DNA from 3 places in the Dactylosporangium sp. CA-139066 genome. Region 1 is predicted to be linked to each of the others. Evidence: predicted binding sites of a transcription regulator. Region 1 holds the regulator's gene; each other region holds the start of a gene.
What was found. The regulator HrcA, encoded in region 1, represses chaperone genes, less so after heat shock. The targets are predictions, from matches to a motif close to GGTTNGCACNCTCNNNNNGAGNGTGCNAACC.
Positions count from the first base shown of each region.

Region 2: the regulator HrcA is predicted to act here: its motif matches at 5,704-5,734, upstream of groL (chaperonin GroEL).
Region 3: the regulator HrcA is predicted to act here: its motif matches at 2,854-2,884, upstream of groES (co-chaperone GroES).

Region 1 covers NZ_JBNJNH010000001.1:315,020-325,564, forward strand. The annotation lists gene lepA (translation elongation factor 4) at 1-740, shown strand, start outside; gene ACQEVU_RS01455 (NUDIX domain-containing protein) at 737-1,216, shown strand; gene ACQEVU_RS01460 (GlsB/YeaQ/YmgE family stress response membrane protein) at 1,286-1,564, shown strand; gene ACQEVU_RS01465 (phytanoyl-CoA dioxygenase family protein) at 1,627-2,547, opposite strand; gene ACQEVU_RS01470 (hypothetical protein) at 2,700-3,599, opposite strand; gene ACQEVU_RS01475 (enoyl-CoA hydratase-related protein) at 3,656-4,432, opposite strand; gene hemW (radical SAM family heme chaperone HemW) at 4,450-5,646, shown strand; gene ACQEVU_RS01485 (DUF4870 domain-containing protein) at 5,710-6,351, opposite strand; gene hrcA (heat-inducible transcriptional repressor HrcA) at 6,536-7,558, shown strand; gene dnaJ (molecular chaperone DnaJ) at 7,585-8,709, shown strand; gene ACQEVU_RS01500 (16S rRNA (uracil(1498)-N(3))-methyltransferase) at 8,706-9,404, shown strand; gene ACQEVU_RS01505 (SDR family NAD(P)-dependent oxidoreductase) at 9,961-10,545, opposite strand, start outside.
Region 2 covers NZ_JBNJNH010000002.1:1,907,003-1,917,547, reverse strand. The annotation lists gene ACQEVU_RS53560 (S8 family serine peptidase) at 1-224, shown strand, start outside; partial or broken gene ACQEVU_RS53555 (IS5/IS1182 family transposase) at 237-602, opposite strand; gene ACQEVU_RS53550 (hypothetical protein) at 606-809, opposite strand; gene ACQEVU_RS53545 (dipeptidase) at 1,278-2,354, opposite strand; gene ACQEVU_RS53540 (hypothetical protein) at 2,449-2,691, shown strand; gene ACQEVU_RS53535 (GNAT family N-acetyltransferase) at 2,806-3,675, opposite strand; gene groL (chaperonin GroEL) at 3,906-5,528, opposite strand; gene ACQEVU_RS53525 (cold-shock protein) at 5,985-6,188, opposite strand; gene paaN (phenylacetic acid degradation protein PaaN) at 6,472-8,145, opposite strand; gene ACQEVU_RS53515 (GNAT family N-acetyltransferase) at 8,183-9,187, opposite strand; gene thrC (threonine synthase) at 9,508-10,545, opposite strand, start outside.
Region 3 covers NZ_JBNJNH010000002.1:484,354-494,898, reverse strand. The annotation lists gene ACQEVU_RS46890 (DUF1707 SHOCT-like domain-containing protein) at 48-350, opposite strand; gene ybaK (Cys-tRNA(Pro) deacylase) at 355-834, opposite strand; gene ACQEVU_RS46880 (hypothetical protein) at 852-1,598, shown strand; gene ACQEVU_RS46875 (THUMP-like domain-containing protein) at 1,558-2,763, opposite strand; gene groES (co-chaperone GroES) at 2,961-3,275, shown strand; gene groL (chaperonin GroEL) at 3,367-5,013, shown strand; gene ACQEVU_RS46860 (molybdopterin-dependent oxidoreductase) at 5,136-6,644, shown strand; partial or broken gene ACQEVU_RS46855 (WhiB family transcriptional regulator) at 6,810-7,148, opposite strand; gene ACQEVU_RS46850 (LuxR C-terminal-related transcriptional regulator) at 7,329-8,084, shown strand; gene ACQEVU_RS46845 (DUF5319 domain-containing protein) at 8,170-8,562, opposite strand; gene guaB (IMP dehydrogenase) at 8,685-10,184, shown strand; gene ACQEVU_RS46835 (GuaB3 family IMP dehydrogenase-related protein) at 10,219-10,545, shown strand, end outside.

The sequences.
Region 1 (10,545 bases):
ACCTGGACCTGATCTCGACGGCGCCCAACGTGGTGTACCGCGTGATCATGGACGACGACAGCGAGCACCAGGTCACCAACCCCAGCGAGTTCCCGGACGGCAAGACCGGCCAGATCTTCGAGCCGACCGTCCGCGCCACGGTGCTGACCCCGAACGACTACGTCGGCGCGGTCATGGAGCTGTGCCAGGGCCGGCGCGGCTCGCTGCTGGGCATGGACTACCTGTCCGCCGACCGCGTGGAGCTGCGCTACACGCTGCCCCTCGGCGAGATCATCTTCGACTTCTTCGACCAGCTCAAGAGCCGCACCAAGGGGTACGCGAGCCTCGACTACGAGCCGTCCGGCGAGCAGCAGGCCGACCTGGTCAAGGTCGACATCCTGCTGCACGGCGAGCCGGTCGACGCCTTCAGCGCGATCGTGCACAAGGACAAGGCGTACAACTACGGCGTCACGATCGCCGGCAAGCTGCAGAAGCTGATCCCGCGCCAGCAGTTCGAGGTGCCGATCCAGGCCGCCATCGGCAGCCGGATCATCGCCCGCGAGACGATCCGCGCCATGCGCAAGGACGTGCTCGCCAAGTGCTACGGCGGTGACATCAGCCGCAAGCGCAAGCTGCTGGAGAAGCAGAAGGAAGGCAAGAAGCGCATGAAGATGGTCGGCCGGGTCGAGGTACCGCAGGAGGCCTTCATCGCCGCCCTGTCGACCTCCGACACGCCCGTGGCCGACAACAAGAAGAAATGAGGTACTGCCCGCGCTGCGGCGGCCCGACCGGCGACCTGCCGGCCAGGTGCGCCGCCTGCGGCTACGAGGCGTTCCTCAACCCCCGGCCGACGGCGACGGTCATCATCGTGCGCGACGGGCGCTTCCTGGCCATCAGGCGCACCCGGGAGCCCCGCGCGGGCTGGTGGGACCTGCCCGGGGGCTTCTGCGACGGCTTCGAGCACCCGGCGGACGCCGCCGTGCGCGAGGCGCGGGAGGAGCTCGGCGTCACCGTCGAGCTGGGGGAGTCCGCCGGCATGTACATCGGCGAGTACGACTTCCAGGGCGAGCTCCTGCCCGTCCTGGAATGCTTCTGGTTCGCCACGATCACCGGCGGCGAGATCGCCCTCGATCCGTCCGAGGGCAGCGAATACGCCTGGCTCGCGCTGGACGACCCGCCGGAGATGGCATTTCCCAACATGGACCGGGTGCTGGGCCGGATGCGTTTGGTCTCCTGAGCCGACGGGCAATACAAGTGCAACCGCAAATGCAAGCCCCCCGGTTGTACTTGTACAAGGAGGAGACCAGTGACTGTCACCGGAATCATTACCGCGCTGATCGTCGGTCTTATCGTCGGCGCGCTCGGACGGCTGGTCGTCCCCGGCCGCCAGAACATGTCCATCCTGCTCACGATGGTCGTCGGCGTGATCGCCGCGCTGCTGGGCACGGTGGTGGCGCACGCGATCGGCATCTCGACCGACACCCCCGGCGTGGACTGGGGCGAGCTGCTGGTCCAGGTCGTGCTCGCCGCCGTCGGTGTGGCCCTGGTTGCCGGTTTCCACGGCCGCGGACGTCGCGCTCTGTAAAGCCCGCTAAAACGCGCACGGCACCCGATCGAAGAATCGGGTGCCGTGCGCGTTTTGGATGTTCAGCGAAGCCAGGGAATCGCACGGTCCAGCTGGCCGCGGGTCTTCAGCTCCTTGCGGAGCGGAATCTCCTCGTCGATGTAGCCGTTCCAGTTGATGCCCCAGTAGTTGGCCGTGTGCGACGCCTCGCCGAGCAGCTGGCGCTGCACGGGCGTGCGGTTGGCCCACCACTCGCCGTCGAAGTCGATCGGCATGTCGTCGAGGATGCGGATCCACCGGTACGTGTAGCCGACGAACAGCATCTTGCGCGTGATGCCGGAGTAATTCGGCGACCGCGAGTGCCAGAGGCGGCGGTCGAAGATGAAGCAGTCACCGGGGTTTGCGGTGATCTCGACGGTGCCCTCCGGGTCCGGGTTCCACACCGTGGTGTCGGCCGGACGGGGCAGCGAGTTGCGCAGGTGGCTGCCGGGGATCACCTTGGTGGCGCCGCGGCCGGTCTCCGACAGGTCGGAGATGACGTAGGCGACCTTCAGCGAGAACATCGGCCGCGGGACGTTGGGGTCCATCGTCTCCGGGTCGGAGTTCTGCCGGTAGCCGTCCTGGTGCCAGCCCCACGAGGGCGGCTCCTCCTCGGACGTCGGCGGGGTGACGTCCAGGTGGTTGTGGTGCGTGTAGATGTTCCATCCAGCCAGGCCCCACATGTAGGGGAAGATGGTCGGCTGGGTCAGCAACTGCCCGAAGAGCTCGTCCCGGTTGAGGAAGCCCAGCAGGTGCAGCGTGCCGTCCTTCTTCATGCTCGACGACCCGGCCGCCTGCTCCTCGGCGTAGACCCGGTCCATCGCCGCCTCGAGGGCCGCACGGTGGTCCTCGTTGAGGACGTTGCGGACCAGCAGGAAGCCGTTGTCCAGGAACTCCTTCCGGTCGGCCTCGCTGATCGGCTCGTAGCCCGTGAGGCCGCCGTAGTCGGGTGTAAAGGACGTCATGTCCTCCCCTTTACTTGATCCAACCGCTTTACATTTCGTCCGAGCGAACGCCCGATCGTAACGCGAGGTGTATGGGACGCCGACTCGGGAGTTGGCCACCTGACAATGTCCGAACGCACGACAACCGGCTGGTCGCGGCGAACGTCAGACTTCTAGTAGACCTCGGCGACGACGCGCTCCCCGGCGGGACCGGCGTCGATGCCGCCACGCTCCGTCACGTGCGCCCACGCTCCGCTGGAGGCGGTCCACTGCATGTCGGCGTAGACGACCCGCTTCACGCCGTGCTCCTGGGCGTGGGCGACGAGCCAGTGGGCGTACTGCCAACCGGCCTTCGACTCGCGGACCTTCAGCGCGACCCCGACCAGGTTCGACGCATCGGCGGTGCTGATGCTGCCCCAGTCGAGCTTGAGGCTCGCGCCGAGCGACTTGGCCGCCTCCGCGCCGTGGCTGGAGGCCTCGCTGACGGTGCACGCGACCGCGCCCGTCACGTCGCCGCTGAGCGCGCGCACCATGATCTCGGACTCGTCGACCCACTTCTCGTAGGCCTCCGGGTGAGCGCTGCGCTGGACCTCCTGCGCGGCGTCGGTGACCCGCATCTTCTCCCAGCCCTTGACCTTGAGCAGGGCGGTGAAGAACGCGTTGGCCGCGTAGCGCGGGTCGGCGATCTGCTCCGGCGTGCCCCAGCCCTGGCTGGGCCGCTGCTGGAACAGCCCGATCGAGTCGCGGTCGCCGCCGGTCAGGTTCTCCAGCTTCGACTCCTGCCACGCGGTGGCCAGCGCGACGACCAGCCCGCGCTGCGGCACCTTGCGGGTCAGCCCGACCGCCGTGATGGTCGCGGCGTTGGCGACCTGCTCGGCGTCGAGCTCGACCTCACCCGAGCCGTCGCCGGTCGCGGTGACCGAGGCGTTGCCGGCGTTGACGACGCAGGCCTTGCCGCCGACGGGGATGCGCAGCGGGATGTTGTCGCCGATCTGGTGGATGACGACGTAAGCGCACACGGCGATCGCGATGGCCGAAAGCGCCGCCACCGTCACCAGTCGTCGAGCCCGCATTGTCACCTCCCGTCGTCAGGTCGACCAGCGTACGTGCAGCCCGCCAGCGCGCGGGGTCAGGCGGCGCCGTCGGGTACCCAGTTTGGGGCCCTTTTTTCCCGAAATGCCATGATGCCTTCCATGCCCTCCGGGGATCCGAAGTATCCGACAGACAGCTCCGTAAGCGCCGCGATCTCGTCGCGGAAGGTGTCGGATGTCCGGCGCCGCAGCAGCGCCTTCGCGCCGGCCAGGGCGCCGGGCGCCCCCTTGGCGAGGTCGGCGACGTAGCCGGCGACGGCGGCGTCGAGCTCGGCCGCGTCGACGGCGGCGGTCACCAGCCCGGCCCGGGCGGCCCGGGTGCCGTCGAAGGTGGCCCCGGTGAGGTACAGCTCGGCGGCGTCCCGGGAGGACAGCCGCGGCAGCACTGTGGCCGAGATCACTGCCGGGATGACCCCGATGCGCACCTCGGTGAACGCGAAGGTCGCGTCGGTGCTGCACACGGCGATGTCGGCGGCGGCGATGAGGCCGAGCCCGCCGGCCCGCGCCGGGCCGGCGACCCGGGCCACGACCGGCTTGCCGCCCTCCCAGATCGCGGCGAGCACGTCGCCGAGGCGGCTGATCGGCGGCCGGCCGGTACCGAACGCGGCCGCGGTCTCCTTCAGGTCGGCGCCGGAGCAGAAGACCGGCCCGGTATGGGTGAGCACCACCGCCCGGACCCCGGCGTCGGCCTCGGCCGCGGCGAGCGCGGACAGGAGCTCGTCGATGAGGGCCGTCGACAGTGCGTTGCGGTTGGCGGGGCTGTCCAGGGTGAGGGTCGCCACGCCCCGCTCGGTTTGTGACCGCACGAGAGACATGCGGGCACACTAGTGAAATGCCCGGAGCACTACCAGACGGCGAGCCGATGCCGCGCGACGGAAGCCTGCCCGACGGGGTCGCCGACGGCGCCGGCCGATCCGGCTTCGGCGTGTACGTCCACGTGCCCTTCTGCGCGTCCCGCTGCGGGTACTGCGACTTCAACACCTACACGGCGAGCGAGGGCGTGCTGAGCGCCGGCTACGCCGAGCAGGTCCTCGACGAGCTGGCGCTGGCCGCGAAGGTGGTCCGCCCGCCGCGGGTCGACACCGTGTTCTTCGGCGGCGGCACGCCCACGCTGCTGCCCCCGGCCGAGCTCGGGCGCATCCTCGACGGCATCGACCGCACGTGGGGCCTGGCCGCGGACGCCGAGGTCACCACCGAGGCCAACCCGGAGTCGGTGGACGCGGCGTCGCTGCGCGAGCTGCGGGCGGCCGGCTTCAATCGGATCTCGCTCGGCATGCAGTCCGCCGCGCCGCACGTGCTGGCGGTGCTGGACCGCCGCCACACGCCGGGGCGCCCGCCGCTGGTCGCCGCCGAGGCCCGGGCCGCCGGCTTCGACCGGGTCAATCTCGACCTCATTTACGGTACGCCGGGAGAGCGCCCGGAGGACTTCGCCGCCTCGCTGCGCGCGGTCGTCGACGCCGGGGTCGACCACGTCAGCGCCTACGCGCTCATCGTCGAGGACGGCACGCGCATGGCCGCGCGGATGCGCCGGGGCGAGCTGCCGTACCCCGACGACGACGTCGCCGCCGACCGGTACATCGCCGCCGACGAGGCGCTGCGCGCGGCCGGTTTCACGTGGTACGAGGTGTCGAACTGGTCGAAGGACTCGCCGTGCCGGCACAACGAGCTGTACTGGCGCGGCGGCGACTGGTGGGGGCTCGGGCCGGGGGCGCACAGCCACGTCGGCGGGGTGCGCTGGTGGAACGTCAAGCACCCGCACGCGTACGCGGCGCGCCTGGCCGACTCGGCGTCGCCGGGGCAGGCTCGGGAGGTACTGACGGCGGAGGAACGGCACATGGAGGACGTGCTGCTGCGCATCCGGCTCGCCGACGGCCTGCCGCTGTCCGTGCTCGACGCCGCCGGGCTCGCGGCCGCGCGCGAGTGCCTGGCCGACGGGCAGCTGGAGCCGGGCGCGTTCGAAGCCGGCCGGGCCGTGCTGACGCTGCGGGGCCGGCTGCTCGCCGACGGGGTCGCGCGCGCACTGACGTGAATACGACAAAGGGCGGCCGCCCCGAGGTGCGGCCGCCCTTTCGGGTTCGGGCGTTCGGTTGGACTACTTCACCATGCGGAACGTCATCGGGTAGCGGTACAGCTCCCCGTTGTTCGCCTTCATGCCGCCGATGATCGAGAAGACGATGGCCACGATCCACGGCGCGATCAGCGTGAGGCCGAACGTGCACACGGAGAGGATGGCGCCGACGAAGATGATGATGCCCCACGTGATGTGGAAGTTCAGCGCCTCGACGGCGTGCGCCTTGACGGTCGGCGACTCGTTGCCCTTGGCCAGCATCGCCACGAGCGGGGCGATGAAGCCGACGAGGATCGGGCCGAAGTGGGCGATGAGCGCCCACGTCTTCTCGTCGCTGTTGGCGTAGCCGACCGGGGCCGGGCCGCCGACACCGGGCGCGCCGTAGGCGCCGGGCTGCTGGTACTGGCCGTAGGCGTTGCCGGGCTGCTGGTAGCCCTGCTGCTGATACCCGGGCTGCTGATACCCCGGCTGCTGGTACTGGCCGGGCTGCTCATAGCCCGGCTGCTGGTAGCCCGCGCCGGAGGTCGGCGGAGGGGCGTAGGCGCCGCCACCGCTCGACGGCGGCGGAGCGTAACCGCCGCCCGACACGGGCGGCTGGGGCGGATACCCGGAGTTGGGGTCCGACGGCATGCCGTAATCCCCCGGGGGGCGAGGTGGCTCACTCATGGTGGCCACCGTAGGTGCACCGATCAAGCGGCGCCAGCGACACGACATGACTTCTTTTGGACAACTTTCGCCCTGTCCAGCGGCCTTGCCGTCTATCGTGCGCCAAACGATCATCGCGTGCCCCTGCGCGACTGACGTAGACTGGCACTCACTATCTGGGAGTGCCAGTCTTCGAGGAGGTGCCATGGCCCTTGACGAGCGCAAGCTTGAGGTGCTTCGCGCCATCGTCGAGGACTACGTCGCCACTCAGGAACCCGTCGGCAGCAAGGCGCTCGTCGAGCGGCACAACCTGCGGGTCTCCCCGGCGACGGTCCGCAACGACATGGCCGTGCTGGAGGAGGAGGGGTACATCAGGCAGCCGCACACCAGTGCGGGCCGGGTGCCCACCGACGCCGGCTACCGGCTGTTCGTCGACAAGCTCTCCCGGGTCAAGCCGCTCAGCCAGGCCGAGCGCCGGGCGATCGAGCGGTTCCTGATCGGCGCGGTCGACCTCGACGACGTGGTCCACCGCACCGTGCGGCTGCTCGCCCAGCTCACCCGGCAGGTGGCCGTGGTGCAGTATCCGAGCCTGTCCCGGGCGAGCGTGCGGCACTTCGAGCTGGTGCCGATCTCCACCACGCGGCTCATGGTGGTGATGATCGCCGAGACCGGCCGGGTGGAGCAGCGCCTGGTCGACCTGCCCGGGCCGATCCTGGCCGACGACGTGACCGAGCTGCGTCGGGTCATCAACGAGAAGCTGGTCGGCAAGCGCCTGGTGGACACGCCGCCCCTGGTGGCGGCGCTCGTCGAGGAGGCCGCGCCGAGCCTGCGTCCCCCGATGACGGCCCTTTCGACGGTACTGCTGGAGACGCTGGTCGAGCGGACCGAGGAGCGCATCGCGCTCGCCGGCACCGCCAACCTGGCCCGCGGCGGCCTGCTGGACTTCCAGGGCTCCATCCGGCCGATCCTCGAGGCGCTCGAGGAGGAGGTCATCCTGCTCAAGCTCTTCGGCGAGGTCGAGCCCAGCATCACCCGGGTGCGCATCGGCGACGAGAACGAGATCGAGGACCTGCGAACCGCGTCGATCGTGGCCACCGGCTACGGTCCCGGCTCGATGGTCGTCGGCGGCATGGGTGTGCTCGGCCCGACCCGCATGGACTACCCCGGAAACATCGCGACCGTGCGCGCCGTTGCACGCTACGTCGGCGATCTGCTGGCACAGAGTTGACATCTATCTCAGGGGCATAGGACTCAGTGGCGAAGGACTATTACGGGATTCTCGGCGTCAAGCGGGACTCCACGGCCGATGAGATCAAGCGGGCCTACCGTCGGTTGGCCCGCGAGTTCCACCCGGACGTCAATCCCGACCCGGCGGCGCAGGAGAAGTTCAAGGAGATCAACGCTGCGTACGAGGTCCTCTCCGACCCTCGCAAGCGCGAGATGGTCGACCTCGGCGGCGACCCGCTGGCCCCCAGCGGCGGCGGAGCCGGCCCGGCCGGCGGCGCGTTCGTCGGTTTCCAGGACATCATGGACGCCTTCTTCGGCACCCAGTCCGCCCGCGGCCCCCGGCCGCGCGTGCGCCCCGGCGCCGACGCGATCCTGCGCCTCGACCTCGACCTGCACGAGACGGCCTTCGGCGTCGAGGCGCCGATCCAGGTCGACACGGCGGTCGTGTGCGGCACCTGCCAGGGCGCCGGCACCGCGCCCGGCACCCACCCGCAGACCTGCGAGATCTGCCAGGGCCGCGGCGAGGTCCAGTCGGTGCAGCGCACGTTCCTCGGCCAGGTCGTCTCCGCCCGCCCGTGCTCGGCCTGCCAGGGCTTCGGCACGGTCATCCCGCACCCGTGCGCGACCTGCGGCGGCGACGGCCGGGTCCGCACCCGCCGCTCGCTCACCGTGAAGATCCCGTCCGGCGTCGAGGACGGCATGCGCATCCGCCTGGCCCAGCAGGGCGAGGTCGGCCCCGGCGGCGGTCCTCCCGGCGACCTCTACGTCGAGATCCACGAGCGCCCGCACGACGTCTACTCGCGCAAGGACGACGACCTGCACTGCCGCGTCACGGTCCCGATGACCGCCGCCGCGCTCGGCACCCGCCTCACCATCAAGACGCTGGACGGCGAGGAGATGGTCGACGTGAAGGCCGGCACCCAGCCGACCTCCACGCTGCGCATCCGCGGCAAGGGCGTCCCCCACCTGCGCGGCGCCGGCCGCGGCGACCTCTACGTCCACCTGGACGTGCGCACCCCGACCCGCCTGGAGCCGGAGCAGGAGCGCCTGCTGCGCGAGTTCGCCCGCAGCCGCGGCGAGGAGGTCGCCGAGCTGTCGAAGCAGGGCGGCTTCTTCTCCCGCATGCGCGACGCCTTCAACGGCCACGCGTGAGCCTGCCCCTGTTCCTGGTCGACGCGCTCCCCCCGGCGGACCGCTTCACGCTGGACGGCCCGGAGGGCCACCACGCCGCGAACGTGCAGCGCCTCTCCGTCGGGGAGGCGCTGCTGCTGGGCGACGGCCGCGGCGCCCAGGCCCGCGCCGTCGTGCTCGCGGCCCGCAAGGGCGCGCTCGACCTGGCCGTCGAGGCCCCCACCTTCACGCCGGCCGCGGACCCGTCCATCACGGTGGTCCAGGGCATCGCGAAGGGTGAGCGGGCGGAACTGGCCGTACAGCTGCTGACCGAGGTCGGCGCGGACCGCATCGTCCCCTGGCCGGCGGCCCGCAGCATTCCCCGGTGGAAGGACGCGAAGCCTCTGGAGCGCTGGCGCTCCACCGCTCGCGAGGCCGCGAAGCAGTCCCGCCGCGCCTGGCTCCCCGAGGTCACGCCGGCGTGCCCGACTCGGCAGCTCTCCCTCTCCGGCACGGTGCTGGTCCTGCACGAGGAGGCTTCGACCCCGTTGTCCGCGGTGCCGCTGCCGTCCACCGGCTCGATCACACTGGTCGTGGGCCCGGAGGGCGGCGTGGCTCCGGAGGAGCTGGAGGCTCTGGCGGGCACCGCGGTCCGCCTCGGCCCCGAAGTCCTGCGCACGTCGACGGCCGGCGCGGCGGCGGTAGCGGCCTTGTCGGTCCGCCTGGCCCGCTGGTAGCGCTCTTACGACCGCGGAAATATCCGGACACTGGCGCGTCCGGATATTTCCGACTTTTCGCCTGCCGGGGCATAAATCCGATAAGTCGCGGCGCGGAGCGCCCGACTTATCGTGTGTGCGCCCGCGAGGTGCGGAAGCGCCTCGTTGTGGAGCGCGCCGGACACAGGGCCGTCGGGGGTGCTGGTCGCGGCGTCGCCGCCGCACTGTGGCATTGAGCGGTGCGGTCGTTGCCGGCCGCGGGTCGGTTTGTGCACCCGGGCGGACCGGGCGGCGGCGTTGCCGGGGTGCAAAGCGTCCGGTCTTGTCGGCGGTGCGAGCGGCGGCGGGTCCCGCGGTGCGGAAGCGCGGCGTTGCGGAGCGCGCCGGGGTCGCAGGGACGTCGGGGGTGCTGGTCGCGGCGTCGCCGCCGCAGTGTGGCATTCGGTCGTGCCGGCCGCGGGTCGGTTTGTGCACCCGGGCGGAGCGGTCGAGCGTCGGGGGTGCATGAGCGACGGTTTCGCGGCGTGGAGCGGACCGGCTTGGCGTGTGCGCACCTCCGAAGCGCGGGGCGGGGTTGTCAGCGGAAGTAGCTGGCGCCGTTCAGGTCCAGGATGGTGCCGGTTGCCCACTCGGCCTCCGGGGAGGCGAGGAACAGCACCGCCGCCGCGATCTCCTCCGGCGTCGCCACGCGGTTCAGAGGGCTCTGGGCGCGGATCGCCTCGCCGGCCGGCGAGGCCAGCAGCTCGGAGACCATGTCCGTGGCCACGAAGCCCGGAGCGACCGCCGTCACCGCGATGCCGCGCGGGGCCAGGGCCCTCGCCAGGCTCTGGGTCAGGGAGTTCAGGCCGGCCTTCGCGGCGCCGTAGGCCGGGTGGTCGGGCTCGCCGCGGTACGCGCCGCGGGAGCTCACGTTCACGATCCGGCCGCCCGCGGGGAGGTGGCGGGCCGCGGCCCAGCAGACGTTCGCGGGGGCCAGCAGGTTGACGGCCAGGGTGTCGTGCCAGGCGGCCTGCCACTGGTCGTAGTCGGTGTCGAGGATCTTGTGCTCGACGTACACGGCGGCGTTGTTCACCACCACGTCCAGGCCGCCGAGGGCGGTGGCGGCGGCGTCGACCAGGGCGCGGGTGGCGGCGGCGTCGTGGAGGTCGCCGGTGACGACCGT
Region 2 (10,545 bases), on a different contig from region 1:
CATCGATGGCCACCCCGCACGTGGCCGGCGTGGTCGCCCTGATGTGGTCCGCCAACCCGGCCCTGATCGGCGACATCCCGCGCACCCGCTCGATCCTCGCCTCCACGGCGCACCCCGCGGAGCCCACCGGCAAGGCCTGCGCCACCCCGGCCGACATCACGGGCGCCGGCCTGGTCGACGCGCTGGCGGCGGTGCAGGCCGCGGTCGCCCTGAAGCCTTCCTGACTCGCCGCCCCGCTACTTGAGGCGTCGGGTGGTTGGTCTGGTGCCCATCGGTAGCGGCTGCGGGCGTGGTGGATGAGGGATCGCGGGGTGACGATGGCGGCGGCGAGGTAGTGGTAGTGGGCGATCGCGCTGGGTGGCGGTCGGTGCGCCGGCGGAGTTTTCCGTGGTGCCGGTGCGGGCGATGCGGCCGTGCCAGCCGCGTTCGTGTCGGTTCGCGCCGGCGGCAACGGTTTCGAGGGGTGCCCCGCCGCCGTCAGTGGCCACGGAGCGTTTCCGGCCGCCTCTGCCGCGGTCGACCGGGGACCGGCCGACGTGGGCGCCGCCGCTGGCCGCTGTGGTGATGCAGCCGTCGACGGCCACGTCGGTCAGCTGCAGCCCGAATCATGGGGCGTGGCCCCGGTGCGCGAGGCCGATCGCGGCCCGGGCCTTCAGCCGGCGGCGGATCGTGGCGTCGGAACAGCCGGGGCTGGCGACGCGTTCGTACCCGGCACTGTGGACCAGGGCGGCAACGAGGCGCTCGAACACGACCCGGCCCGGGATGCGGCGGCGGTGGCAGCGCAGCGGATGGGCCGGGGTCGAAGTCACCCCGAACGGGGGGTCATCCTGTCGGTCACCGAGCGCCGAGAACTCTGATGATCGACGGACCCGTTCGGCGTGACCCACCAATTGTCGGACTCTCGTATCCTCCCGCCTGTTGCTGCTTCGTCCCGGCTCCCCGCCGTTGCCTCTGTGCCTGCTTGTCCCGGGCGCGGCTTAGGGCTTGCGCCTCCGCTGCGCGCGGCGAGCGGCCCGTGCGCACCGCGGCCGCCGCCGCCGAGCGGCGGCTGGCGGCCCGGCGTGGCGGGGACCGTCGCCCCCACCGCGCGCGTGCGCGTCCGACGTGGCTTGCCGTGGTCCGGGCTGTCTCGTGGTCGGCCGCTCTGCGACGTCCAAGCGAGACCCAACGCGTAACGCCGATGCCGCGGCGCGTTCCGGTTTCTTGGCTCCTTCAGCTTACCCGACGCCCAAAAACTGGATCTTGCGATATCACGCAGGGTCATCGCCCCGGTGCGGTCAGCCACACGTTACGCGCAGTACGCGCATCGCGTTGTCCCACGCCAGTTTGCGCAGGTCCGCGTCGGTCCAGCCGCGGCTCGACAGCTCCGCGAACAGAGCCGGATAAGCGGAGACGTCCGGGAGGTCGCCGGGGACCACCTCCGTGCCGTCGAAGTCGCCGCCCAGGCCGACGGCGTCCACGCCGGCCACCTCGCGCACGTGGTCGATGTGGTCTGCCACGTCGGCGGCCGTTGTGGGCGGGCACGGGTTGGCGTCGATCCAGCGCTGGCGGTGATCCAGGAACTCCGGGCTGTCCCACGGCAGCGCTATCGCGTCCTCCACCCGGTAGAGCTCGTCGCCCCAGGACCGACACTCCTCCGTCAGGAAGAACGGCACGAACGTCACCATCACCACGCCGTTGGTTTCGCGGACGCGTTGCAGTACGTCGTCGGGGACATTGCGCGGGTGGCCGCACAGGGCCCGGGCGCTCGAGTGGGAGAAGAACGCGGGCGCCGTCGAGACGTCCAGGACCGCGTGCATGGTCGAGTCGGCCACGTGGGACAGGTCGGCCAGCATGCCCAGGCGGTTGAGCTCGCGCACCACCTCGCGGCCGAAGTCCGACAGGCCGCCGACCGCGGGGGTGTCGGTGGCGCTGTCGGCCCAGGCGGTGTTGCGGGAGTGGGTCAGCGTGAGGTACCGGATCCCGAGCTTGTACAGCGATCCCAGGACCACCAGCGAGTTGTCGAGGCAGTGGCCGCCCTCGGCGCCGAGCAGTGAGGCGATGCGGCCGGTCGCGCGGGCCTGCTCCACCTCGGCGGCGTTGGTGGCGATGGCCAGGCGGTCCGGGTAGCGCGCGACGATCCGGCGGACCAGCTCCACCTGCTCGACCACCTGGATCGCGGCCTGGGGCTCGGGGCGGTCGTTCGGGACGTACACGCTCCAGAACTGGGCGCCGACCCCGCCCCGCTCGAGGCGAGGGAGGTCGGTGTGCAGGCCGGTGCCGCCGAGGTCCTGGGCGAGGTCCGCGAACGACCCGGACGGGTAGCGGATCCTCAGGCGCCAAGGCAGGTCGTTGTGCCCGTCGAACACGTCCATGGACCAAGACCATACGGTCTCCAAAATGTGCGTTTTGCCCCCTACATGCGAAGCGCCCTCATATGGTGAAGCTGGCCGACATGAGGGGGGACCCATGGGCAAGTCAAAGAAGAACGACAGCTTCGACAGCCAGGGCAGCCGCGGCATGCACCGCAGCGAGGACGACCTCGGGTATCTGGACCAGGACCTTTCCGACGACATCACGATCACGCCCGACTCGATGATCTCGGGCGAGTCGACGAACGCCAACACGGCCACGATGCGGGCCAGGACCAAGGCGCAGCAGGACCAGCAGACCTCGCTGCGGCAGAAGAGGTCCAACCAGCCGGAGATGTAACAGGACCGGCATCCGGTACGACGTCGGCGCCCGTGGCAGACGGGGGATCACAGGCGCCGGCGGCACGTGTGCGGGGCAGGCTCGTGGCGAACCCACGACCTGTCCCGCATGCGTTTACAGCGCCTTCGTGTAGATCCAGAAGATGCGCTCGAGGCGGGCGGCGACGGCCTTCGAGTAGAAGCCGATCGGCCCGGCCCACCCGATCTGGGCGGTCGTGAGGCCGCCGGCGCGCTGGTCGGCGAGGCATCGACGCAGCAGTACCCGGCCGACCCCGAGCCCCTCGGCGGCCGGCGCCGTCCCCATGGGGCCGAACCAGCTGGGACGGTTCGCGCCATACGCCGCAAAACCCAAGATCTCCCCATCTCGTACGGCGACATAGCACCCCGCCCCGCCACGGTCCAGCGACTGCTCGACCTCCCAGGCCCAGCCGTCGCCCCAGATGGAGCGCACCCAGTCCGGGGTGTCGCCGCCGGCGGGCAGCACCTTCACGCCGGTGGCTTCGAGCCGGGCCTCGTCGCGGGCCGCCTCGGCGCTGCGCAGCGTGAGGTCCGCGGTCATGTTCCAGGCGGTGTCCGTGAGCCTGTAGCCGGCGCGGCGGGCGAGGCACACCGCCGGGGTGTACCGCACGTCGATCCCCGGCCATGCATAGCACGGCGGGTTGCCGCCGAGCCGGACGCGCTCGGCGCCCAGGTCGGCCAGGCGCTCCTCGGCGGCCCGCAGCAGCGCGGCGCCCACGCCCCGGCGGCGCACCTCGGGCCGTACGGCCAGCAGCTCGACATGGCCCAGCCGCGGGTCGGCGTCGTTGATCGAGGCGAAGACCAGGCCGGTGCCGTCGTCGGCGGTCAGCCGCGTCACGGGCCGCCCGGCCGGCGGCGCCGCGAGCCGACCGGCGAGCATGCCCGCCTCGGCCGCGTCCTCGGGCAGGTCGAGCGCACGAGTCAGCAGGTCAGCGGCGCTGGACAGGTCGTCGAGATCCACGATCATTTGGTAAACATACCTAACTGTTAGGGCGGATCGGCGCTCCTGTCGCACGGATGTGAGGAAAACGAAACAGCCGTCCAAAATCCACGCAGGACGGATGCAAAGGCGAAATAAGGTATAAATCCGACATATCGGTCCCAGGCCCACGACGCCGGAAGACGCGGGCGACGAGGGCAAGCGAAAGGGCGGGACAGCCCGAAGGCCATCCCGCCCTGACGTGGTTCAGCGTGGACTCAGAAGTCCATGTCGCCGCCGCCCGGCGCGCCGGCCGGGGCCTTCTCCTTCTCGGGCTTGTCCGCCACCACGGCCTCCGTGGTGAGGAACAGGGCCGCGATCGAAGCGGCGTTCTGCAGCGCCGAACGCGTCACCTTGGCCGGGTCGATGATGCCCTCGGCCAGGAGGTTGACGTACTCGCCCGTCGCGGCGTTGAGGCCGTGACCGGCCTCCAGGTTGCGCACGCGCTCGACCACGACGCCGCCCTCGAGGCCGGCGTTCACGGCGATCTGACGCAGCGGGGCGTCCAGCGCCACGCGAACGATCTGCGCGCCGGTCGCCTCGTCGCCGACCAGGTCCAGCTTGTCGAACGCGGTCTTGCCGGCCTGCACCAGGGCCACGCCACCACCGGGGACGATGCCCTCCTCGACGGCCGCCTTCGCGTTGCGAACGGCGTCCTCGATGCGGTGCTTGCGCTCCTTGAGCTCGACCTCGGTGGCCGCGCCGACCTTGATGACCGCAACGCCGCCGGCCAGCTTGGCCAGGCGCTCCTGCAGCTTCTCGCGGTCGTAGTCCGAGTCGCTCTTCTCGATCTCGGCGCGGATCTGCGAGACCCGGCCGTTGATCGAGTCGGCGTCGCCGGCGCCGTCGACGATCGTGGTCTCGTCCTTGGTCACGACCACCTTGCGGGCGCGGCCGAGCAGACCCAGGTCGGCGTTCTCGAGCTTGAGGCCGACGGTCTCGCTGATGACCTGACCGCCGGTCAGGATCGCGATGTCGGTCAGCATCGCCTTGCGGCGGTCGCCGAAGCCGGGCGCCTTGACGGCGACCGACTTGAAGGTGCCGCGGATCTTGTTCACCACGAGGGTCGCCAGGGCCTCGGCCTCGACGTCCTCGGAGATGATCGCGAGCGGCTTGCCCGACTGCATGACCTTCTCCAGCACCGGGAGGAGGTCCTTCACCGCGGAGACCTTCGACTCGACGATGAGGATGTAGGGGTCGTCGAGGACGGCCTCCATCCGATCGGTGTCGGTCACGAAGTACGGCGAGATGTAGCCCTTGTCGAAGCGCATACCCTCGGTGAGCTCGAGCTCGAGGCCGAAGGTGTTGCTCTCCTCGACGGTGATGACGCCTTCCTTGCCGACCTTGTCCATCGCCTCGGCGATGATCTCGCCGACCGTGGCGTCGCCCGCGGAGATGGAGGCGGTGGAGGCGATCTGCTCCTTGGTCTCCACGTCCTTGGCCAGGTTGGCCAGCTCGTCGGCGACGGACGTGACCGCCGCCTCGATGCCGCGCTTCAGGGCCATCGGGTTCGCGCCGGCGGCGACGTTGCGCAGGCCCTCACGGACCAGCGCCTGCGCCAGCACGGTCGCCGTCGTCGTGCCGTCACCGGCAACGTCGTCGGTCTTCTTGGCAACTTCCTTGACCAGCTCGGCGCCGATCTTCTCGTACGGGTCCTCGAGCTCGATCTCCTTGGCGATGCTCACACCATCGTTGGTGATGGTGGGCGCGCCCCACTTCTTCTCGAGGACGACGTTGCGGCCCTTGGGGCCCAGCGTCACCTTGACGGCGTCGGCGAGGGTGTTCATGCCCCGCTCGAGACCGCGGCGCGCCTCTTCGTCGAACGCGATAATCTTGGCCATTCGGCGTTGTCCTCCTGGACACTCACGATTCGCCTCGACCCACGTGGGGCCGGCGGCTCACCGCCTGCTTTCGCACCTTCGAGGACCCTGCGGGTTCCCCGGGCGGTCGGGCCGGATGAGCCCGCGACGACCAGCCTCGCGGTGGTTGCCCACCGGAGGACTGCACCGTCCCGACCATTGGCACTCACCTGATGCGAGTGCCAAGTCCTTGTTTAGCACTCTGGCCAGTCGAGTGCAAGCAAACCGCGGGTGACGGCGGAGGTGGCCGGGGGCCAAGATCACCCCGACCCCGGAAGCCATCTATCCCCCGACGGGGTATAAATCCGACAAGTCGTGGCGCGGAGCGCCCGACTTGTCGAAAAACGCCGCAAGCCGGGAAAAGAGGGCCGTAAAACGACGCAGGGCACCGTTCCTCATCAATGAGGACGGTGCCCCGGCGGGGGAAGCAAACGGGGGTCAGGCAAGCAAGCGAACCCCTTCTGCCTGCGGCCCCTTCTGACCCTGCGCGATCTCGAACTCGACGCGCTGTCCGTCTTCCAGCGACTTGTAGCCGTCCATCTGAATCGCGGAGAAGTGGACGAACACGTCCTGCCCCCCGTCGACCGCGATGAAGCCATAGCCCTTCTCGCTGTTGAACCACTTGACGGTGCCCTGTGCCACGGTGCACTTCCTCTACTTCGGTCCTGCTGCGATCACTCGGCTGGTTGTGGGGAACCAGCTCGGGCCTTCGACCCAGGGGGCCGCCGGCAGCCGGGGGTGGCGCAGGCGTTGGATCGATGACGAACCGCACGGTACACGAGGTAACCCGAACCACGACAGGCCCAAATCGGACAGCAAGGTCACGAATCAAGCAGTTCGAAAAGGTCGCCGAGCATGCCTTCTCCGCACTTTCCCTTGCAGAGTCAAACATCGCCCGGCGACTACGTGTTAGTAACCTACGGGACTACACGTGACGGCGTGACTGGACAACGCGGAAGCGGCCCGCGACGTAGGCGCCGTCGGTGAGCGCGGCATTGGCCGCCGGATTGGCGCCGCTGGCGTGGAAGTCGGAAAAGGCCGCCGACTGGTTTACGAACACCCCACCCGTAAGGTTGACTGACAAATGCACACCGGCAAGCAGCGCGGCCTCTTCCATCGCATCCAGCACCGCGGGCGATGTGGAATACACCGAAGCGGTCAATGCACCCTTCCGGCCCACGGTGTCGGCGAAGATCCGCAAACTGCCCGGCGTGGAATCGGTTGCAACAACGAATGAAATGGGGCCGAACCACTCCGTGCCATAGGTCGGCGCGTCGTCGGCGCCGAGTTTCCGGATGAGGGGCGTACGCACGGTCGCGCCGGCATAAGCCGGATGCGAAACGTCTGAGGATTCGAGCACCGGCTCGCCGACCGCGGCGGCCTTCTGGAGCCGCTCCAATACTCCCTCGTTCACGATGGCGCCGGTGAGTTCGACGCCCTTTGCCGCGTCGGCGGTGAGCTTGCCGACGGCGGCCGCGATGCCCTGCGCGACCTCGTCGAAGCTCTTGTGCCCTTCGTCGGTGGCAATGCCGCCGACGGGGACGAGAATGTTCTGCGGCGTCGTGCACATCTGCCCGGAGTACAACACCAGCGAGAATCCGATGTTGCGGCACATTCCGGCGAAGTCGTCGGTGGAGTCCACGACGATGGTGTTCACGCCGGCCTTCTCGGTGTAGACGACGGCCTGGCGGGCGTTGGCCTCCAGCCAGTCGCCGAACTCGGTCGAGCCGGTGAAGTCGATGATGCGCACCTCGGGGCGCAGCGCGAGGGTCTTGGCCAGCCCCTCGCCGGGCGCCTCGGCGGCCAGCAGCACGAGGTTGGGGTCGAAGCCGGCGTCGGCGAGCGTCTCGCGGGCGATCTTCACGGTGATCGCGAGGGGCAGGACCGCGCGCGGGTGCGGCTTGACGATCACGGGGTTGCCGGTCACCAGGGACGCGAAGAACCCCGGGTACGAGTTCCAGGTCGGGAACGTGTTGCAGCCGACGACCAGGGCGGCTCCCCGCGGTACCACATGGAAGGTCTTGGCCATGTGCAGCGTCTGGCCCTTGCCGGCCGGCTTCTCCCAGTCGGCGCTGGCCGGCGTGCGGGTCATCTCGCGGTAGGCGTAGGCGACGGCCTCCAGCGCGCGGTCGAGCGCGTGCGGCCCGCCGGCCTGGAACGCCATGACGAAGGCCTGCCCGGTGGTCGCGTGCACGGCGTTGGCCAGTTCGAAGACGGACCGGTGCACGCGCGCGAGGATCTCCAGGCACACGCCGGCGCGGGTCTGCGGGCCGGCCGCCCGCCACGCCGGCATGCCCTCGGCGAGGGCGGCAAAAGCAAGATCAAGATCCAGGTGGGGGTACCGCACGTCGAGCCCGATCCCGAAGGGCGAGCTCTCGGTGGACACCCAGTCGGTGATGCCCGGCTGGTCCTTGAGCGGGAAGTCCCCGCCCAGGTAGGCGCGGAAGGCCGCCTCGCCCTCGGCGGCCGCGTGCTCGCCGTAGATGCGCGGGCTCGGCGACTCCGGGTAGTTGGACCAGTACGCACGCTCAGCGATCGCGGTCAGCGCCCGCTCCAGCGTGTCCGCGTGGCTGGCGAACATGGGGTGTGAGTTCTCCATGCGGGCAATCCTGCCACCGCCGCCCGCGGGCGCCGTCCTAAATCGGACCCTGCCAGTTCGACCAGTACTCCCGGAAGCGGAACCCCATCGCCTCGTTGATCGAGATCATGAACGAGTTGGATGCCGCGTTGAATGTGTCGATGGTCGTCACCGCCGGCTCGGCCGCCCGCATCGCCCGCAGGTTGGCCACCTTCGCGACGATGCCGAGCCGGTGCCCGCGGTGGGCCGGATGGACCAGGGTGATCAGCTGCCAGGCGTGCCAGTCGACGGTCTTCGCCACCCGCATCGCGGTCCAGGCGACGAGCCGGCCGGTCGCGTCGTGGACGATGCCGGTCTCGTAGCGGCGGGTCCCCCAGGCGGCGAACGCCTCGTACTGCCGGCGCATGCGCTCGGCGGTGACGTTCTGCGGCTCGTAGGCCAGCTCGCCCATCGGCGTCTCGGCGATGAAGGAGCTGTCGAGGGCGGCCAGGTCGTCGAGGTACTCCGAAGGCAGGTCGTTGCGCCACTGCACGACGGAGTAGCCCGCGGCGCGCTCCAGGCCCTCGGCGTGGAGCCGGTCGACCGCGGCCTCGTCGACGTCGGCCAGCAGCAGGCGCCGGCGGGCGTCGGTGAGCCCGTTGGTCAGGCCGAGGGCGGCGCTGAAGGCCGACGGGGCGGCCGCGTCCAGGCTGAACCCGAGCCAGCCGGTGCGCCCGGCCGCCCGGGCGACGCCGGCGGCGTGCGCGGCGAGGGCCCGCCCGATGCCGCGGCGCCGGTGCTCCGGCCGCACGGAGAGCTCGACGTTGGCCTTGTCCAGGTTGTCCAGCCGGGGCAGGTCCAGCTGGAGGGTGCCGGCGGGGGTGTCGCCGTCGAGGGCCAGGTACACGTGCCGCTCGTCGGCCGGCGGCGGTACGGCGAAGGTCGCCCGGTGCAGGAATCGGCACTCGGGCGGGAAGTCGGGTACGTCCGCGCGCTGCGCGGCCTCGTTGATCTCGTACGCCGCGTCGATGGCGGCCGGGTCATCGGCGCGCACCTCGACGATCTCGAGCGTGGATTGGGCCATGCCGCCAGCGTGGGCCGGTCACCGGCGCCGGGGCAACCAAATATCCATGCCCGGAAATTGGTCGAGAGGACGCTCGCCAACACCTCCGGTGTTGTGGTCGCGGGCCCGAACCAGGGTTCCGGCCTCGCGGCGACACGTCCTCCCGCACGGAGCATCCTGAACCCCGGCACCTACGGCGTCAAGTCCGTCACACGGCGGACGGCGCCGCCGCGATCACGCTCAGTATCGATAAACTCCGCCATTCGGACGATCCGTTCCTCGTCCAAGTCTGGAAGCGCTCTCTCAATCTGAACGCTCGGTAATGATCGTCGCTCAAAAAATCATCCGAGCAGGCCGGCCTCGCGGGCCGACTTCAGCGAGGGCTTGACACGGTGGGTCGGGCCGACCCGCTCCGCGACCGCATCGAGGGTCTTGAGGCCGTCGCCGGTGTTGAAGATGACCGTTTCGGCGTTGGGGTCGAGCTTGGCCGATTCGACCAGCTTCTTGAGCACCGCGGTGGTGACGCCGCCGGCCGTCTCGGCGAACACGCCGGTGGTGCGGGCCAGCAGCTGGATGCCGGCGCGGATCTCGTCGTCGTCGACGTACTCCATCCAGCCCCCGGTCCGGCGCACCGCCTCCAGCGCGTAGACGCCGGCCGCCGGGTCGCCGATGTTCAGCGACTTCGCGATGCCGGTCGGCCGCACCGGGGTGATCTCGTCGACGCCGTCGTGCAGCGCCTTGGCGATCGGGTTGCAGCCGGCCGACTGGGCGCCGAAGACCTTCCACTCGCTCGGCGGCACGAGCCCGATCTCGACCAGCTCGACGAACGCCTTGTCGATCTTCGTCAGCAGCTCGCCGCTGGCCATCGGGATGACCACCTGGGCCGGGATGCGCCAGCCGAGCTGCTCGGCGACCTCGTAGCCGAGCGTCTTGGAGCCCTCGGCGTAGAACGGCCGGACGTTGACGTTGACGAACGCGGTGTCCTCGAACTCGTCGGTCTCCGTCAGCTCGGAGCAGAGCCGGTTGACCTCGTCGTAGGAGCCCTCGATGGCGACGACCTCGCCGCCGTACACCGCCGTCATGACGACCTTGCCGGGCTCCAGGTCGGCCGGGATGAACACGGTCGACGGGACGCCGGCGCGCGCGGCGTGCGCGGCGACGGAGTTGGCGAGGTTGCCGGTGGAGGCGCAGGAGTACCGCGTGAAGCCCAGCGCCCGCGCGGCGGTCAGCGCGACCGACACGACCCGGTCCTTGAACGAGTGGGTCGGGTTGGCCGAGTCGTCCTTGACGTACAGCGGCGCGGTGAACCCGAGCTCCTTGCCCAGGCCGTCGGCCTTGACCAGCGGGGTGAGGCCCGGGTCGAGGGTGACGCGGGTGGA
Region 3 (10,545 bases), on a different contig from region 1:
ACTGGATCATCGCGAAATTCGCACCGTCACCGGTGGGTTGCGCTGTGTCAGGGGTGGAAGAGGGCGTACGCGGTGCCGATCAGGGCCACGGCGACGATGGCCAGGGCGAACGTCCACAGCAGGGCGCGGCCGTCGTGGGGTTCGGGCGGCGAGGGGGGAGCCGAAGGGCGCGGCGCCACGGCGGGGAGGTCGACCACCGCGGCTCGCAGGTCGTCGAGGGTCTTCGCGGCGTACACCGAGCCGACGCGATCCGAGAACTCGTCCAGCGTCAGGCGGCCGGCCTCGGTGTGGTGTTGCAGCATGCCGATGACGCGGCGGCGGTCCTCGTCCGATGCCCGCACGTCGACCATCGTGTCAGTGGGTGGCGATCGGCGCCAGCGTGGCGCCGGTGACCTGGACCAGGTCGGCCGGCGTCAGCTCGATCTGCAGGCCGCGGCGGCCGCCCGAGACGTACATCGTGGACAGCTCCTCGGCGGAGGCGTCGATGACGATCGGGAGGCGGGAGCGCTGGCCGACGGGGGAGATGCCGCCCGTGACGTATCCCGTGGCGCGCTCGGCCGCGGCGGGCTCGGCCATCGCGGCGCGCTTGCCGCCCACCGCGGCGGCCAGGGCCTTCAGGTCGAGGGAGGCGGACACCGGCACGACGCCGACCGTGAGCTGGCCGTCGACCGTGGTGACCAGGGTCTTGAACAGGCGCGACGGGTCGACGCCCAGTGCGGCGGCCGCGGCCTCGCCGTAGGAGGCGGCGCGCGGGTCCACCTCGTAGGCGTGCGGGGTGAACGCGATCTTCTGGCGCGTCAGCAGTGCGGTCGCCGGGGTGCCCTTGCTCGCCACTGGCCCACAATAGCGGCATGCAGATCGGTGCCGTCCACTTGTACCTCGGCCACGGCCACCTGTTCCTCGGCGCGTCGAACGCGGTCGACCTGGCGGTGTTCGACGGCGACGGGGCGGTCACGGCGACCGAGCATCACGTGCGCATCGCCGCGCGGCCGCAGGTCGGGCCCGTGCGGGTGCGGCTGTGGCAGGGGGCCGGGCCGCGGGTCGGGCGGCTGGTGTTCGACGGGCTGCTCAAGCTGCCCGATGCGAAGTTCTGCGTGGAGGAGGGCTCCGGCGCGTCGCGGTACGTCACCAAGGTGAACAGCTACAGCCCCCGAGTGCTGATCGCGGTCGACGACCCGGGGCACGCCTCGCGGGTCGAGGTCGTGCTGGAGCCCGAGTTCGTGCCGCGCAGCGCGCAGGTGTGGACGGCCGGCGAGCCGCCGTTTCCGAAGCTGACGGTGTCGCCGACGGCGCCGCGGCACCGGGCCGACGCGTTCGCCGACGCGCTCGCCGGCTACGACTTCCCGCGCAAGCGGCTGGCCGCGGCGCTGCTGGTCGTGTCCGAGGAGCGGCGGCAGCGCAACTCCGAGCAGAGCGTGGCCTTCTACATCAACGACATCGTCGAGTGGCTGCGCTGGCTGAACGACCGCCTGACGTACGAGATGTGCCGCGACACGGGGCGCCACCTCCTCGGTCAGCTCGGGCTGCGCACGCCGGACCTGCTGGCCGAGGACGTGCTCAGCGACCTGCAGCGGCGGCTGGGGCATCCGCTGGTCTGAGCAGCAGGGCGGCCGGCTCGCCGGCGATGCGGGTCAGGGCGAGCACGGCGTCGCGGGAGCCCTCGAGGCGCAGCTGGCGGCGCAGTTCCTCGACGTCGTGGGCGGAGCCGCGCTTGAGGATCTGCAGGGAACCGACGTCGAGCGCGCGCAGGGCGGCGCGCAGCTTCTTCAGCGCGATCGGCAGCCGCTCCTCGACGAGGTAGCAGCGAGCAAAAGGTACAGAAGTCGCCACGGAGGTGGTCACGTACGCGATCGTCGGGTCGAGCAGCGTCCCGCCGACCGACGTGGCGAGCTCGGCGACCAGGTGGGCGCGGACCACGGCGCCGTCGGGGTCGTAGAGGTAACGGCCGAGCGGGCCGGCCGGGGCCTGCTCAGAGCCGGAGCCGGTGAGCTCGTGGACCTCACCGCCGCGCAGTACCGTGGCCCGGCGCGGGGCGCGAGCGAGCGGGCCGCACCACAGCGCCGCCTCGACCAGATCGCCGTCGACCGAGACCCACTCGGCCTCGGCGCCGGGCGGCAGCAGCGCATGGTCGATGCCCGGCGCCAGCTTGAGCACCGTGTGCGGGACCCGCGCGGGCAGGGACATCACGAAGTCCCAGGGCGGGGAGTAGGCGCGCGGGTCGAACACCCGCCGGCCGCCCGACGTGCGGCGGGCCGGGTCGCAGAACACGGCGTCAACGGCGTCGAGCGGGGTTTCGGTGGCGTCACGGGCTTCCAGGTGTACCGCATCAGCCAGATCCAGCGCCCTGACGTTGGCCTCCGCCACGGCGGCCGTGGCGGCGGATGCGTCGACGGCCAGCACCCGCAGGCCGGCTCGGGCGAACGCGATGGTGTCGGCGCCGATGCCGCACCCGAGGTCGGCGACGTGGCGGGCGCCCGCGGCGGCCAGGCGGGCGGCCCGGCGGCGGGCGACCGCGGAACGGGTCGCCTGCTCCAGGCCGGCGCGAGTGAAGAGCATCACGGCGGCGTCCGGGCCGAACTTCGCGGCGGCCCGGCGGCGCAGCGCGGCCTGGGTCAGCGCGGCCGCGGCGAGGGCCGGGGCGAACCCGCGGGCGCGCAGCGCGGAGGCCGCGGCCAGCGGGTCGCCGTCGGGCAGTTCGGTCGCCGCGGCGAGGGCGGCCCGGCCGGCCTCGGTGTCCAGGGCCAGCACGTCGTCGAGCTCCACCCGACGATTATCCCGGCGGTGAGCCCGGGGTGATTTCGCGGCGTGTCTGGCACTCTAGTTGACGGAGTGCTAGCCGCCGACATAACCTCCGATTAGCACTCTCGTGTCGAGGGTGCCAGTCAACCCGGCCGGGGCCGGCACCCGCGACGACGGCTTCACCGGGCACTCGATAAGCAAGCTCGATACCCCAGGAGGGTATGCCCGTGACTACCGCGACGCAGGTTGCGATCAAGCCGCTCGAGGACCGCATCCTGGTCCAGGCCAACGAGGCTGAGACGACCACCGCCTCGGGCATCGTCATTCCGGACACCGCGAAGGAGAAGCCCCAGGAGGGCACTGTCATCGCGGTCGGCCCGGGTCGCATCGACGACAAGGGCAACCGGGTGCCGATCGACGTCAAGGTCGGCGACACCGTCATCTACTCGAAGTACGGCGGCACCGAGGTCAAGTACGCCGGCGCGGAGTACCTCGTGCTTTCCGCCCGCGACGTGCTCGCCGTCATCGAGAAGTGATCAAGTCCAAATAAGCAGTGGCCACCGCCCCGGACCCGTGCGCAGGCGCGAGGCTGCCGGGGCGGTGTCGCTTTGAAGGGAATCCACAAGCATGGCGAAGATTCTGAGCTTCTCCGACGAGGCGCGCCACCTGCTGGAGCACGGCGTCAACCGCCTGGCCGACACGGTCAAGGTCACGCTCGGCCCCCGGGGGCGCAACGTCGTCCTCGACAAGAAGTTCGGCGCCCCCACCATCACCAACGACGGCGTGACGATCGCCAAGGAGATCGAGCTCTCCAACCCGTACGAGAACCTTGGCGCGCAGCTGGTCAAGGAGGTCGCCACCAAGACCAACGACGTGGCCGGTGACGGCACCACCACGGCGACGGTCCTGGCCCAGGCGCTCGTCCGCGAGGGCCTGCGCAACGTGACCGCCGGCACCAACCCGGCCGGTCTCAAGCGCGGCATCGACGCGGCCTCGGCCGCCGTCGTGAAGGCGCTCAAGGACAAGGCCACCCCGGTCGCGAGCCACACCGAGATCGCCCAGGTCGCCACCATCTCCGCGCAGGACGCCACCATCGGCGACCTCATCGCATCGGCGATGGAGCGCGTCGGCCGCGACGGCGTCATCACGGTCGAGGAGGGCTCGACCCTCACGACCGAGCTCGAGGTCACCGAGGGCATGCAGTTCGACAAGGGCTTCATCTCCCCGCACTTCGTCACCGACGGCGAGGCGCAGGAGGCGGTCCTCGAGGACGCGTACGTCCTCATCACCACCCAGAAGATCTCCGCCATCGAGGAGCTGCTGCCCCTCCTGGAGAAGATCGTCCAGAACAACAAGCCGCTGCTGATCATCGCCGAGGACGTCGAGGGCCAGGCCCTGTCGACCCTCGTCGTGAACGCCATCCGCAAGACCTTCAAGGTCGTCGCGGTCAAGGCCCCCGGCTTCGGCGACCGCCGCAAGGCGATGCTGCAGGACATCTCGATCCTGACCGGCGCCGAGCTGGTCGCGCCGGAGCTCGGCTACAAGCTCGAGGGCGTCGGCCTGGAGCAGCTGGGCACCGCCCGCCGCGTCGTGGTCACCAAGGACCTCACCACGATCGTCGACGGTGGCGGCGACCAGAGCGAGGTCGCCGCGCGCGTCGAGCAGCTGCGCAAGGAGATCGAGGCCTCCGACTCCGACTGGGACAAGGAGAAGCTCAACGAGCGGGTCGCCAAGCTCGCGGGCGGCGTCGCGGTCATCAAGGCCGGCGCCGCGACCGAGGTCGAGATGAAGGAGCGCAAGCACCGCATCGAGGACGCGATCTCCGCGACGAAGGCCGCGGTCGAGGAGGGCATCGTCCCCGGCGGCGGCGCCGCCCTGGCCCAGGTGCTCCCGGTCCTCGACGGCGACCTCGGCCTCACGGGCGACGAGAAGGTCGGCGTCTCCATCGTGCGCAAGGCCCTGGTCGAGCCGCTGCGGTGGATCGCCCAGAACGCGGGCTTCGACGGGTACGTCGTGGTCGGCAAGGTCTCGGCGCTGGACTTCGGCCACGGCCTGGACGCCGCCACGGGCGAGTACGTGGACCTGGTGAAGTCCGGCATCGTCGACCCGGTGAAGGTGACGCACAGCGCCGTCTCCAACGCCGCGTCGATCGCCGGCCTGCTGCTGACCACGGAGAGCCTGGTCGTCGACAAGCCGGCCGCTCCGGAGCCGGCCGCCGGCGGCGGTCACGGCCACTCGCACGGTCACGGCCACTCGCACGGCCCGGGCTTCTGATCCCGGCAGCAACGCGCGACACAGCGAGCCCCGGGCGTTTTCGCTCGGGGCTCGCTTGTAGAAACATTAGGGACCCATTACCGGGCTTGGTGGCGCAGGGATGATCGCCGCATGCTAGGGGCGTGCAGACTCGCAGGTTCGCCGCGCTGGCCGGGCTCGCCGCCGCCGGTGTCGCGCTCGGGGTCGCCGAAATCGTGGCGATCCTCACCGGGGCCACCACCTCGCCGCTGGTCAGCGTCGGTGGCGTCGTCATCGACAGCGTGCCGGCCGGGGTCAAGGACTTCGCCGTCCGGGTGTTCTACACGTACGACAAGCTGGCCCTCAGCATCGGCACGATCGTCCTGCTCGCAGTCTTCGCCGCCGTCATCGGCATCCTCGCCGCGAGACGCGCATATATCGGGTACATCGGGTTCGCACTCTTCGGGCTGATCGGCATCCTCGCCGCGATGACCCGGCACAACGCGCCCTGGTACGCGTTCGTGCCCACGCTCGTCGGCACCGTCGCCGGCGCGGCGGTGCTGCGGTGGCTGCTGCAGCACGAAGCCGGGGAGAGCGCCACCGAGGAGCAGCGGCGCTGGTTCCTGCGGACCGCCGGCTACACGCTGCTCGGCGCCGTCCTCGCCGGGTTCGCCAGCCGCTGGTGGTCCACCCGGCGCGGCGTCGAAGCCGACCGCGCCACGGTGACGCTGCCCACCGTGCCGCCGAACACGGTCGCCCCGCTGCCGCCCGAGGCCGACGCCGCCCTGCCCGACCTGGCCCCGTTCGTCACCCCGAACAAGGACTTCTACCTGATCGACACCGCCCTGGTGGTACCGCAGCTGACCAGCGGGGACTGGAAGCTGCGCATCCACGGGCAGGTCGAGAAGGAGATCACCGTCACCTGGGACGAGCTGCTCAAGCGCCCCATGATCGAGCGGTACATCACCCTCGCCTGCGTCTCGAACGAGGTGGGCGGCGGCCTCGTCGGCAACGCCAAGTGGCAGGGGGTCCGCGTCGCCGACCTGCTGGCCGAGGCGCGGCCCAAGGCGGGCGCCGACCAGGTCGTGAGCCGCTCGATCGACGGGTTCACCGCGGGCACCCCGACGGCGGTGCTGCAGGACGGCCGCGACGCGATGCTGGCCATTGCCATGAACGGCGAGCCGCTACCGATCGAGCACGGTTTTCCGGTGCGGATGGTGGTGCCGGGATTGTACGGATACGTGTCCGCGACAAAATGGCTCGTAGAACTCGAGCTGACGTCGTTCGCCGATTTCGACGCATATTGGATCAAGCGCGGGTGGGCGGCCAAGGGGCCGATCAAGACCGAATCGAGAATCGACACCCCGCGCGACGGCGGCAGCCCACGGGCGGGCGACGTCATGATCGCCGGGGTCGCCTGGGCGCAGCATCGGGGCATTTCCAAGGTCGAGGTGCAAATCGACCAAGGACCGTGGCAGGTGGCGACGCTGCTGCCCGTACCGTCGATCGACACGTGGCGGCAGTGGACCCTCAAGTGGTCGGCCACCCCCGGCCGGCACCGGCTGACCGTGCGCGCCACCGACAACGGCGGGGACACCCAGACCGACGCCGTGGCGCCGCCCGATCCGGACGGCGCCACGGGGTGGCACTCCATTGAGGTACAGGTCAAGTAGCCCTTAGCGGGCCGCGGTACGCGACCGGGAGTTCCCGGCCGTGATCTGCGGCCGGCGCTGCGACGGCACGCCCGGGGCCGGGTGCGTCGGCAGCGGGCGGCCGTTCACCGCGCGCAGCGGCTGCTGGGCGCCCGCGTTCACGGCCGGCGCCGGCGTCGGGCGCAGGCCCAGCTTGGCCTCGAGGCGCGTTACGTCGACCCGGGTGCGGCGCCGGTCGGCGGCGTCCTCCCAGCCCAGGGCCAGCAGCCGCAGCCGCTCGCCCTCGGTGAACCCGCCCCACACCCCGTACGGCTCCCGCGTGGCCAGCGCCTGGGCGGCGCATTCGGCGCGGACCGGGCAGGCCCGGCACACGTTCTTGGCGGCGGTCTCCCGGCGGCCGCGCGACGCGCCGCGCTCGCCGTCGGGGTGGAAGAACTGCGCGCTGTCGCGTCCCCGGCACAGGCCGAGCCGCTGCCAGTCCCACACGTCCGCGATGGGACCGGGCAGGCGAGTCACATTCGTCATTCGCTCCTCCTTCCAGGCGCGCGGCCTGGAATTCGCGCGTCGCACATTTCCGGTACAACGCGCGAGACCGCCGCGGGTAACGGCATGTCTTCGGTCAATTTCTCGTAGGCCAATCGCGGCGAAACCGCGTCTAGATCTCGCCTTTTCGTGTTTCTCTCTTTGAGAGAGAGGAGCACGACGGTGCGGACGATTTTGGTGTGTGTGCGAACACAGGTCGCGGCACAGACGGTTGCCGCAGCCGCGGCCAGACTGGGGGTGGCACACGCGGTGCGGACCGCCGTCACGATGGTCGAGGCCTTGGCGCGACTCAGTGAGCAGCCGGCCGACCTGGTGCTTGCGGATCCGTCGCTGTCCCGCCCGGACAGTGCGGAGTTCTCGCGGCGGGTCCTGGCCGTCGCGCCGGGGGCGACGGTGGTCTTCTTCGGCACGGAGGAGCCCCGCGCCGCCGCCGCCGCGATCGCGGCCGGGGCCAGGGCGGTCATCCGGGTCGACACGGCCGACCCGGTGACGACGCTCGCGAAGGCCGTACTGCTGGTCCTGAGCCAGGTCGGCCGCGGCAACGGCGAGCCGGTGCTCCAGGCGCGCGTGGGCGCGCCGAGCCAGGCCAACGGCGGCGTGCTGCAGGCCGGCCGGTTGCCCGCCGGCGCGCGCACCGCGGTCGGCGTGCCGGGGGCCAGGGTCGCCGGCGCCGGTGTACCGCAGCAGCGCGGGGACGTGCCCGCCGAGCCGCCCCGCCGCCGCGTCGAGCTCACCGAGCGCGAGCTGCAGGTGCTGCGCGGCATGGCCGACGGCAAGAGCAACGCTGAGATCGGGCGCGAGCTCTTCGTCTCCGAGGACACGGTCAAGACGCACGCTCGCCGGCTGTTCCGGAAGCTGGGTGCACGCGACCGGGCACACGCCGTAGCTGCGGCGTTTCGCGCCGGGCTCGTGAGCTAGGCGCGCTCACCACGGCGTTCGGGCAGGCCATCGAGGGCATGCCGCAGCGGTACCCGCCGCGCGCGAAACCTAAACGAGAGCCTGCTCAGCCGTCGTTGTCGTCGGTCGCGCTCGCCAGCGCGTCGTGAACACCGTCAGCGTAACCCCGCGCGTACTCCCATGTGACGTAATGGTCCGGGTCGGGGTCGAAGGCGGGCTCGTGCACGCGCGGCCGGCCGGACGTGAGCAGGTGCTTCAGGTTTCCCCGCAGCAGGTCCCAGTCGAAGTAGTGCGGCTCGTGGCAGTCCTCGCACTCGATGACCAGCCCACGAACGCCGATCGCCGTGAGCAGCGCCTGGTAGATCTCGAGGTCGGCAAGGTCCTCGAGAACGTCCTGGCGCTCGGCGGCGGTCAACGGGTCGTCGCTCCCGCTGTCGTCGAGCTCGGCCGAGGGATCGGCCGGGTCGCCGGCGAACGGGTCGATGGGCTCTTCGTGCACGCCTCAACGGTAGCCCTAATCAGCCCCGGTGTGGGCCCGGGCACGGCTCTGCCATGGCGGACGGGTGTGGCGCCCGGGCGGAAGTACGATGAGACGCACCCGCCGGACGACCGAGAGCTGGGATGCGCTTCATGGATTTCTCGCGACCTGACGTGCTGCCTTTGGGCCTGACCTTCGACGACGTGCTGCTGCTTCCGGGCGAATCGGACGTAGTGCCCAGCGCGGTGGACACCTCCAGCCGGGTCACCCGCAATATCACCCTGCGCATCCCGCTGGTCTCCAGCGCGATGGACACGGTGACGGAGGCCCGCATGGCGATCGCCATGGCGCGGCAGGGCGGCATCGGCACCCTGCACCGCAACATGTCGATCGAGGACCAGGCGCAACAGGTCGACCTGGTCAAGCGCTCGGAGGCCGGCATGGTCACCAACCCGGTGACCTGCTCGCCCGACGCCACGCTCGGCGAGGTGGACGAGCTCTGCGGGCGGTACCGCATCTCCGGCGTGCCGGTCACCGACGCCGAGGGCCAGCTCGTGGGCATCGTCACCAACCGCGACATGCGCTTCGTGTCCGACCCGTCGATCCGGGTGCGGGACATCATGACCGTGGCCCCGCTCATCACGGCGCGGGTCGGCGTCAGCAAGGACGAGGCCCTCGCCCTGCTGCGCAAGCACAAGGTCGAGAAGCTGCCGATCGTCGACGACTCCGGCCGGCTGCGGGGCCTGATCACCGTGAAGGACTTCTCCAAGAGCGAGAAGTTCCCGCACGCCACCAAGGACGAGGCCGGCCGCCTGCGCGTGGCCGCCGCGGTGGGCGTCGGCGACGACGGCTACAAGCGGGCCCGCGCGCTGATCGACGCCGGCCTGGACATCGTGATGGTGGACACCGCGCACGGGCACAACCGCATGGTTGCCGAAATGGTCCAGCGGCTGAAGAAGGAGACCGCCGTCGACGTGGTCGGCGGCAACGTGGCCACCTACGAGGGCGCCAAGGCGCTCGCCGAGGCGGGCGCCGACGCCGTCAAGGTCGGCGTCGGCCCGGGCTCGATCTGCACCACCCGCGTCATCGCCGGCGTAGGTGTGCCGCAGATCACGGCGATCATGGAGGCGTCCCGCGCCTGCCGCCCGCTCGGCGTTCCGGTCATCGCCGACGGCGGCATGCAGTATTCCGGCGACATCGCCAAGGCGATCGCCGCCGGCGCCAGCACCGTCATGCTGGGCAGCCTGCTGGCCGGGTGCGAGGAGAGCCCCGGCGACCTGATCTTCATCAACGGCAAGCAGTTCAAGACGTACCGCGGGATGGGCTCCCTCGGCGCCATGCAGTCCCGGGGCCAGGCGCGCTCCTACTCCAAGGACCGCTACTTCCAGGGCGACGTGAACTCCGACGACAAGCTGGTGCCCGAGGGCATCGAGGGCCAGGTGGCGTATCGCGGACCCCTCGCCGCGGTCGCCCAGCAGCTCATCGGCGGACTGCGCTCCGGCATGGGCTACGTCGGCGCGCCCACCGTTCCCGAGATGCACGAGCGCGCCCGGCTCATCCGGATCACCGCGGCCGGGCTCAAGGAGAGCCACCCGCACGACATCCAGATGACGGTCGAGGCCCCGAACTACCACTCGCGCTGAGCGGTGGACATTTCTCATCTATCAGGAGCTGACAATGCGTGACGTGGTCGAGATCGGGCTGAGCAAGAGCGCCCGGCGTGGCTACCACCTGGACGACATCGCGATCGTCCCGACGCGCCGCACGCGCGACGTCGACGACGTGTCGACCAACTGGCAGCTCGACGCGTACCCGTTCAAGATTCCCTGCGTGGCGCACCCCTCCGACGCCACCATGAGCCCGGCCACCGCGGTCGCGCTCGGCAAGCTCGGCGGCCTCGGCGTGCTCAACGTGGAGGGCCTCTGGACGCGGTACTCCGACCCGACCAAGATCCTGGAGGAGCTGGCCGACCTCGACGACGAGGCCCCCGCCACCCGGCGCCTG